Regions from separate parts of the Zhaonella formicivorans genome, predicted to be linked through region 2. Evidence: riboswitches for the same ligand, from Rfam matches in the RefSeq annotation. Region 2 holds a riboswitch; each other region holds the start of a gene.

Region 1 (3,282 bases), 1.4 Mb from region 2:
GACAAGCAAACAGTACGGGGTGGAGGCTGTCAACCGCTGGAAATTGAAGGACGTGTTTCGTGCATTAAGCCAGGCGGACTTGTTCATCAGCGGCGGGGGGAGTCTCTTGCAGGATACCACCAGTCCCAAAAGCATCCTTTATTACCTGGGTGTTGTCTGGCTGGCAAAGCTTATGGGCAAGCCGGTAATTTACTACGCCCAGGGGATAGGTCCCATTACCTCCGGCGTGGGTAAAAAGCTGGTGCCGTTGGTGTCCAACAAGGTAGATGTGATTACTGTGCGAGACCAGGCCTCCAAGGAGTTGTTGACCGAGCTGGGGGTCACCGGGCCTCCGGTTTATGTCACCGCCGATGCAGTGTTCAGCCTCTACCACCGAGAGATAGAAAGAAAACCGGGACAGGAGCTTTTGGAACGCTGCGGCATAAAGCCGGAAGACAAACTGCCTATGGTGGGAATTTCCGTGCGGCAGTGGAAAAATCTGACCGGCTACCAAAGGGTTCTGGCCCGGCTGGGGGATGAGCTCATACGGCAAGGTTACCGGGTGGTGCTTTTGCCTTTCCAGTTTCCTGATGACGTCTGTGCCTGTCGGGAAATTGCCCGTTTGATGCAGGAGGAACCGGTGCTCATCAAGGAACAGTGCAGCGTTACCGAAATGCTGGGGGTGCTGGGAGAACTGCAGCTGGTAGTGGGGATGCGCCTCCATGCGCTGATCATGGCTGCAGTCATGGGAGTCCCGGCGGTGGGGATTTCTTACGACCCCAAGGTGGACAGCTTCCTGAAGCTGACGGAGCAGCCCAATGCAGGCCGGGTGGAGACGCTGGACTTCGAGGTCCTCTCCCGGGAAGTGTTTGGCGTGTTGGCCAAACGGGAAGCAGCAGTGGCCAAGCTCGCTGAACGGGTCGGTGAACTCAGGGTGGAATCCCGTCAGACGGCAGAGCTAGCGCTGAATTTGCTAAAATGAGTCAGAGAACCGTCCCCTGACTCACTCCCCTGACTCACCAATTTTTATGCTAATTTGGGTTGACAAACAGGCTATGATGTTGTAAGCTTCACAATGTAACACAATTTAATAAGACCTCACTTTTAGAAGTGGGGTAGAGGCGCGATATTTAACAGTCTTTAGCGGAGTTGAGGGGCGGTGATGCTAAGGAGAAGGAAATGTCGCCGAAGCATATAATATCCTCAGTATTATATGCTGGGCCTGCAGTTAAGAGCTGTAGGACTGTCTCAATAAACTTCCCGGTTTATTGAGTTGCGCTATCTCATTTGGGAAAAGATGAGGCATTGGGAGCAACTAGTGTAATTGCGGCCTGAGTCTATCTCAGGTCTTTTTTTATATATTTAGATTTTATTAAGGAGGAGAAAAAAGTTATGGGAAGAAAATTATCAGTATTAGTAGCCCTATCCTTGGCATTGATTGTGCTCTTAACAGGGTGTGGGGCAAATAGTAGTTCAAAGGAACAAGTATCAGAGGGCGGAACATTTAGGGTAGGCATGGAAGCTGGTTATGCACCATTTAACTGGACGCAAATGGATGATTCCAATGGTGCAGTTCCCATTGAAGGTACATCAGAATATGCGGGCGGATACGATGTAGAAATTGCAAAAAGAATTGCTGAAGGTTTGGGCAAAGAATTAGTTATAGTTAAAACTGAATGGGATGGTCTTATCCCGGCCTTAACCTCAGGTAAAATCGATGCTATTATTGCAGGGATGTCACCAACTGCAGAACGTTTGAAAACAATTGATTTTTCAGATCCCTACTATAAGTCAGATTTAGTTATGGTAGTTAAAAAAGGCGGAAAATATGAAGGGGCAACTTCTATCCAGGATTTCAAGGGGGCAAAAATAACTGCTCAATTAAATACCTTCCACTATACCGTAATTGATCAAATAGAGGGTGTAATTAAGCAGCCTGCGATGGATAATTTTCCTGCAATGAGAGTTGCTCTTGAATCGGGTATGATAGACGGATATGTTTCCGAACGTCCGGAAGGTGTTAGTGCAACGGCTGCCAATGAAAACTTTGCGATGGTAGAATTTACAGATGGATTTAAAACATCGGATGCAGATACAGCAATTGCTGTCGGTCTTCCCAAAGGCAGTGATTTAACAGAAAAAATCAATGAAATACTAGCAGGAATTTCGGAAGAAGAACGTACAAGGATTATGGATGCTGCTATCGCTAATCAACCGGCGGCTCAATAATAATGTAAAACCGACTGTGTTTTGATACAGCCGGTTTTATCAATTTATAGAGGAGGAGAAATATGACATATGAATGGTTAGTAAAAATTGTTTCCAATTATTGGCCGATGTTTCTTCGCGGAGCCGGGGTAACGCTTTTTATTTCTATTATAGGTACTATTTTGGGCTCTATCATTGGTTTACTAATAGGGGTTGTACGTACTATCCCAATGCCTGAGGCAGGAATGAAAAAAGTACTTCTTAAGATAATTAATGCTCTTCTTTCTGCTTATGTGGAGTTCTTCAGGGGAACACCTATGATTGTACAAGCTATGGTTATTTACTATGGTTCGGCTCTAGCCTTTGGAATAGATATGGATCGAATGGTTGCGGCAATTTTTATAGTATCCATCAATACAGGGGCGTACATGGCGGAAATTGTTCGCGGAGGTATCATTTCTGTTGACAAGGGACAGTTTGAAGCTGCCCATGCGATCGGCATGAATCATTTCCAAACTATGCAAAATGTTGTTTTGCCCCAGGTAATTCGTAATATTTTACCGGCAACAGGTAATGAATTTGTAATAAATATTAAAGATACCTCGGTTTTAAACGTTATTTCTGTAACAGAATTGTTTTTCCAAACAAAATCAATTGCCGGAAACAACTTCAGATACTTCGAATCATTTTTTGTGGCCAGCATTATTTATTTTATAATGACCTTTACAGTGACAAGAATTTTACGTTTTATTGAAAGAAAATTGGACGGTCCGGAAAATTATGATCTGACCGGCAATCAGATGCAAGTGGATAGGCCAGAAGATATGCTGCGTAGGACAAAGGACTGGCCTAACAAATACTAGACGAAGGAGGAGATAAATATGGAAAAAGTACTTGATATCCAACATTTAAGTAAATCCTTTGGTACTAATGAAGTTTTAAAAGACATTAATTTTTCCGTAAACAAAGGAGAAGTAGTCTGTATTATCGGTTCCTCTGGTTCAGGTAAATCAACCCTCCTTCGTTGCATCAATCTTCTAGAAAAACCAAGTGGCGGACAGATCATTTATAATGGCAAAAATATTTTAGATGAGA
Region 2 (3,282 bases):
CGGGCTTTTTGTTCTGCGGCCATGTCTTCATGCAGGTCGGCTACGGGATCGCCCAGAGCTGCTATATATTTGGCCGACCAAGGCACCCCGTTAGCATCCACCCAGAAGAGGGCCCTGTCGTGTTGGGCGTAATGTCCTCCCAGTCCCGCTTCTTTCAGAACTTCGATAGGGGCATCTTTGATTAACTGATAAACCATGGTCGCCACTATTTCCATATGGGCTAATTCCTCAGTACCGATATCAGTCAGGATACCTTTTGCCCTGTTGGTAGGCATGCTGTAGCGTTGATTTAGGTAACGCAAAGAGGCAGAAAGTTCCCCGTCGGGTCCGCCATACTGGGTAATCAAATATTTTGCCATTTGTACGTCGGGTTTAGTAATGCGCACAGGATATTCCAGTTTTTTTTCATAGACCCACATTCCAAGCCCTCCTTAATAGCTGAATTCCCAAGGCCAAGGATCTTCTATCCAACGCCATGGATATTGGCTGGGTGAATAACCATAAACGGTTAAAGGTCCATAACGGTTTTCATAAGTTCTTTTTAAAGCATTAAGCTCTTGAGTTACGCGATTATATTCGACAAGAGGTTCTCTTTCGCCAGGGTGCGTATCCAGATACAAAGTCAGTTCAATTGCTACAAACTCAAGCTCTTGAATTCTCCGCAGCATTTGAACTTGTTCGCGGTACATCAATTAAACCCCCTCCCGTTTGTGATAGGGCCTGTATAGCTCTGGAAAAAGTGTTCCTTTCTCTAAGGCTTCCTGCGGGTTAAAGATCCTGCCGTATCTTTGGTAAGGAATGTAGGCTTCAGCTAATCTTAGCCGCGGTGAGTAACTTTCGTGTTCATTGTGATACTCCGGTGCTTGATATTCTTTTTCCATGGTTTCCCTCCTTAATTACAATCCTAGTTTAGTATATTACAAAAGATGGCATGGTGTTACATTTCAGAGGATTTCTGGTAATCAGAAAACTATTTGTTTATAGAATGTAGTGGAAAATGGTCGAAACTAGCCAATGTGGAACGACTTACGGGGCAGGCATAAATATTTGTTATTGACAAAGTTGTCCTATGGTGGTATGATATCAATAACATAACTTAATAAAATACCTCATCTCTGTGAGGTGAGGTAGAGGCGCGAAGGGTCAAGAGTACTTATAAGGATTATGGGAATAAGGTGAATTATAAGGAAAGGGGCATTCGCCGAAGTTCAATGGCTTCCCAGGCTGTTGAGCTGGGTCTGCATTTAAGAAATGCAGGACTGTCACCCGGTTTTATCCTGGAAACCGGGTGGAGCACTATCTCACGTACAGGAAAGAGGTGGGCACATACCGAATTTTTGCGGCTATGGGTGTTGCTCATAGCCGTTTTTATTTTACTAAATAAGGGGCGATATAAATGAAATTACATGGCACGATGAAAATAAATAATCAAGGCCATTTAGAAATTGGTGGCTGCGACACCGTGGAATTAGTTAAAGAATATGGCACTCCCCTGGTTGTCTTGGATGAAGCTCTGTTCCGGCAAACCTGTCGCCAATATTACCATTATTTTGTTGAACGTTTTCAGAATGCTGAAGTTATTTATGCCAGTAAGGCTTTTATCAGTCCTGCTGTTTGTAAGATTATTGAGGTAGAAGGCTTGGGACTGGATGTTGTTTCGGGAGGGGAATTATATACCGCCTTACAGGCGGATTTTCCGGCCCGAAAGATATATTTTCATGGCAATAACAAAAGCCCGCAGGAATTGTCCATGGCCCTTGAGGCCAAGGTTGGCCGGATAGTGGTTGATAATTTTTATGAGTTAGAAATGTTAGATAAAATGGCTGAACTTTTCAAGGTTAAGGCGGATATATTATTGCGGATAACCCCTGGTATTGAGGCCCATACTCATGAATTTATTAAGACAGGACAAATTGACTCTAAATTTGGGTTTACTTTACCTAACGGGCAAGCTCTGCAGGCTGTGCGGGAAGCTATAAATTTGCAGAATATCAAGCTGCGGGGTTTGCATTGCCATATTGGCTCACAAATTTTTGAAATGGAATCTTATCGCCATGCAGCACAAGTCATGATGGGCTTTGTGAAAACCATCAAGAAAGAGCTGAACTTTGTAACTGAAGAACTAAATTTAGGGGGAGGCTTTGGCATTTATTACAAAGAAGGTGATACTCCTGCCCAGATTAAGGTTTACGCTGAAACTGTTATGAACACTGTCAAGGAACAAGCAAAACACCTGGGTTTAACAATGCCTAAAATTATAGTTGAGCCCGGTCGTTCCATTGTGGGCCCTGCGGGAACAACGCTTTACTCCGTGGGTTCGATCAAGGAGATCCCCGGCGTTCGCAAGTATGTAGCCGTAGACGGTGGAATGGCAGATAATATCAGACCTGCCCTTTATGGGGCAAAATACGAAGCCATCCTGGCCAACAAATGCACTCATCCAGCTGAAGAGACGATTTCAATTACGGGCAAATGCTGCGAGTCCGGAGATATGTTGATTCATGATATTATGCTCCCTAAGGCAGAGGCTGGAGATGTTTTAGCAATTTCTTGCACCGGAGCATACGGATACTCAATGGCTAGCAACTATAATTCCCTTGGCAAACCGGCGGTAGTTTTAGCTGTCGACGGCCATGCGGATTTGATCATTAAAAGAGAAAGCCATCAGGATTTGCTCAGGAACCACATTATTCCGGAACGGTTGCAAAAAGGAAAAACTATGTCATTTGCCTCAATGGGTTAAAAAAAGCAAGGAAAAAGTTTCCGCACTACACTTGTCAAGCTGTCAAACTATTTTACCACAGCGTGGACAAAGCTAGCGCGCCAATCAGGTGTGCGTACCCGTTTTGCCCACGCTTTTTTTATTTTTATAAAGGATGTGTTGCCTATAGCGTCTCTCCCGGCATATTTGCACAATCAGGTTTTGTTGAAGTAGTTTATGAAAACATGATATAATCTATAGAAATGCAAGACGAGACTGAGCGGTAAAAAAATGCTTTGGGGAGTGGTGGGATGTTTTTCGATAGCTGGATCGAAATTTTAGTAGGCATACCGGCAATTTTATTGGCTATAACTTTTCATGAGTTTGCCCATGGAAAAACCGCAGCAATTCTAGGTGATCCAACACCTGAAAATGAAGGTAGGCTTTCACTGAATCCCCTTAAGCATTTGGATCCTTTGGGAGCATTGATGCTGCTGGTGGTAGGCTTTGGTTGGGCCAAGCCTGTACAGGTAAACCCGTTTCATTTTCGCGGTGACCGGCAAAAGGGAATGCTATACGTA
Region 3 (3,282 bases), 460 kb from region 2:
TTTTCAATGCAGAGAGAAATGCGGAAATAACCCTCGCCGTATTCACCGTACCCATTGCCTGGGGTCACTATAACGCCTGCTTTTTCCAGCACAACCTCAGCAAAGCCGGCGGAAGTGTAGCCTTTAGGTACCGGCGCCCAGATATAAAAGGTAGCTTTCGGCTTTTCCAAGCTCCAACCCATAGCATTCAGCCCGTCTACCACTACATCCCGACGTTCGCGGTAAACTTCGCACATCCTTTGCACGCATTCCTGGTCACCAAGCAGCCCGGCTATACCGGCATACTGTACCGCCTGGAATGCACCGGAATCGAGGTTGGATTTTAACCTACCCAGGGCTTCAATGACATCTGCCCGGCCTGCAGCCCAGCCGATCCTCCAACCGGTCATATTGTACGGTTTGGACAAGGAGTTAAATTCAATGCCCACTTCTTTGGCTCCGGGGGCCTGCAGGAAACTAGGCGCTTTATATCCTTCAAAAGTAATTTCGCTATAAGCAGCATCATGGCAGACTATGACATCATACTCTTTGGCAAAGGCAACCACGTCTCGGTAAAAATCCAAAGTAGCCAAAGCACCTGTGGGGTTGTTAGGGTAATTAATAAACATCAACTTAGCTTTCTTGGCAACCTCCGAGGGAATTGCCTCAAGATCCGGCAAAAAGCCGTTTTCGGCTTTTAGCGGCATCAAATATGGCTCTCCGCCTGCCAAAAGGGTACCGATGCCGTAAACGGGATATCCCGGATCGGGTACCAGGTTGATATCGCCCGGGTCTACATAACAGAAGTTAATATGGGCAATACCTTCTTTGGAGCCGATGAGGGTAACCACTTCCGTCTTGGGATCCAATTCCACACCAAACCTTCTTTTGTACCAAGCTGCTACAGCCTTGCGGTATTCCAACAGGCCGACGGAAGAAGGGTACTGGTGGTTAGCCGGATTATGGGCTTCTTCTACCAGTTTGGCGATGATATGGTCCGGGGTGGGACGGTCCGGGTCGCCAATCCCCAAACTGATGATGTCAACGCCTTTCTCCTTGGCTTCAGCGATTTTCTTTTCAATCCTGGCAAATAAATAAGGGGGTAATTTTCTGATCCGTTCCGCTTCTCTCATTTTATCAACATCCTCCTTAAACGCTGTAATCTCCGTTAAAAACAGTCTCCGCAGGTCCGGTCATATAAACGTGGTTGTCATGCTCGTTCCAAAAGATCTGCAAATCTCCCCCGGCCAAATGAACGGTTACTTTTCGCTCGGTCAGAAGATTTAATACTCCTGCCACCGCAACAGCACAAGCCCCTGTACCACAAGCTAATGTTTCGCCCGCTCCCCGCTCCCAGACTTTCATCCTAACTTCATTGGGACTTAAAATCTGTACAAATTCCACATTGGTCTTTTTGGGAAAAACATAATGGGTTTCGATTTGCCGGCCTAATGCGGCCAAAGGAATCTCATCCAAATTTCCTGTGTAAATAACGCAGTGCGGATTGCCCATGGACACCGCCGTTACCTGGTAAGGCTGTCCCCCTACCACCAGAGTCTCATTTACCACCAGGCCCGGTTCTCCCAGCATTGGAATAAGCGCACGGTCCAGATGAGGTTCTCCCATATCCACACAAATGCCGGTAATGCTGCCACTTTCTATTTGCAGGCGGGGCACGATTATGCCAGCCAGGGTTTCAACCCTGATCTCCTCTTTTTTTACAATCCCTTGTTCATACACATATTTGGCAAAACACCTGATGCCATTTCCGCACATCTCCGCCTCGCTGCCATCGGAGTTAAAAATGCGCATTCTGATATCTGCTACCTCAGAAGGCAGAATAATCATAAGCCCGTCGGCCCCGATTCCAAAATGACGGTCGCATACCTTAACTGCCAGCTCTCCTAAGTCTACCCCAGGGCTCAGTTCTTTACCCTCCAACACTACAAAATCATTACCCAAGCCATGCATTTTGGTAAACTTCATAGTCGCACCTCCGTTTTTCCTCGTGAGAATAGCAAAAAACGGCTGAGAGTACATCACCAGCCGCAAGTCTCAAAGGCAAGGTAAGACTCATCCCTCCTGTTCGTGAGATAGTGCTCCACCTAATAGCCAGGTACCATTAGGTGACAGTCCTGCACCTGTTCGATGCAGGCCCAGCCAAGAAGCCTGGGTAGCTTCTTGACTTCGGCGGATGCCCCTTTCCCTACAGCTCATTACCACCCGGTTCCTTGTAAGTACTTTTGACTACCGCACCTCTACCTCACCTCTTCTGAGATGAGGTTTATTTGATAAAGTTTGTGGTAATCTTAACATACTCTTTTAGTTATTGTCAATCGTTTTTAGTGGATGTTCATTAAGCTTTTAAGTAAATCAGTTTTCTGCCGATAGGTTTAACCAGGTAATGAATAAAAGCCGTAAAGAAAGTTCTCCAACCGGCTACCATGAGGATCAAGTACCAATGATAGCCGTTTAGGGGAGTAGTTTTAAAAATTGGCTGTAGCCAAGGCAGGTATATAACCGCCAGCTCCATGGTAATTGAGCAGCAAACAGCTAACACCAGGTAGGGATTAGAAAAAACACCCACCTGAAATAAGGAATACCTTTCAGATTTACAGTCAAATACATGGAACAACTGGGAAAAAACCAATGTGGCAAATGCCATGGTACGGGCCAAAGTCAAATTGCCATCGCTTAAGTAATTGGCCAGCACAAAAACCAGGAGGGTCCCAAGGCCAATCTGCAGCCCCCTACTCCCTATTTTGCGCCATAACCCCCGGGAGAATACGCTCTCTTTCGGATGACGCGGTTTGCGCTGCATAATGTCCGGGTCAGCATTATCAACCCCCAGCGCCATAGCAGGCAGCCCGTCTGTGACCAGGTTCACCCAGAGGATCTGAATAGGAAGCAGCGGTAACGGCAGAGCAAACAAAGCGGCCAGAAACATGGTTAACACTTCGCCTACATTACAGGACAAAAGATATCTGATAAATTTCCGGATATTGTCATAGATTGCCCTTCCCTCTTCCACCGCAGCAACTATGGTGGCAAAGTTGTCATCGGCCAGAATCATTGCCGAAGCTTCTTTGGTAACATCTGTTCCGGTCTTGCCCATGGCAACCCCGATATCCGCCTCCTTAACAGCAGGCGCGTCATTTACCCCGTCCCCGGTCATGGCCACCACCTCACCTCTTTGTTTCAGTGCTTTCACAATGCGCAGCTTATGCTTGGGAGAAACCCGGGCATATACCGAAATATCCTTCACCCGGGAGGCAAATTCTTCATCATCCATGGCATCCAACT

The links. A riboswitch is a leader RNA that binds a small molecule or an ion and turns the genes downstream of it on or off. The one in region 2 is predicted to bind lysine.
Region 1: linked by a shared signal. The riboswitch ahead of EYS13_RS10825 (transporter substrate-binding domain-containing protein) and the one ahead of lysA (diaminopimelate decarboxylase) in region 2 are both predicted to bind lysine.
Region 3: linked by a shared signal. The riboswitch ahead of dapF (diaminopimelate epimerase) and the one ahead of lysA (diaminopimelate decarboxylase) in region 2 are both predicted to bind lysine.

What each region holds. Positions count from the first base shown of each region.
Region 1 covers NZ_CP085524.1:2,218,607-2,221,888, reverse strand. The annotation lists gene csaB (polysaccharide pyruvyl transferase CsaB) at 1-961, shown strand, start outside; lysine riboswitch at 1,088-1,268, shown strand; gene EYS13_RS10825 (transporter substrate-binding domain-containing protein) at 1,372-2,208, shown strand; gene EYS13_RS10820 (amino acid ABC transporter permease) at 2,271-3,050, shown strand; gene EYS13_RS10815 (amino acid ABC transporter ATP-binding protein) at 3,069-3,282, shown strand, end outside.
Region 2 covers NZ_CP085524.1:785,909-789,190, forward strand. The annotation lists gene EYS13_RS03830 (manganese catalase family protein) at 1-419, opposite strand, end outside; gene EYS13_RS03835 (spore coat protein CotJB) at 432-689, opposite strand; gene EYS13_RS03840 (spore coat associated protein CotJA) at 693-881, opposite strand; lysine riboswitch at 1,121-1,307, shown strand; gene lysA (diaminopimelate decarboxylase) at 1,397-2,743, shown strand; gene EYS13_RS03850 (site-2 protease family protein) at 3,013-3,282, shown strand, end outside.
Region 3 covers NZ_CP085524.1:1,247,441-1,250,722, forward strand. The annotation lists gene EYS13_RS06245 (LL-diaminopimelate aminotransferase) at 1-1,112, opposite strand, end outside; gene dapF (diaminopimelate epimerase) at 1,129-1,965, opposite strand; lysine riboswitch at 2,066-2,248, opposite strand; gene EYS13_RS06255 (calcium-transporting P-type ATPase, PMR1-type) at 2,336-3,282, opposite strand, start outside.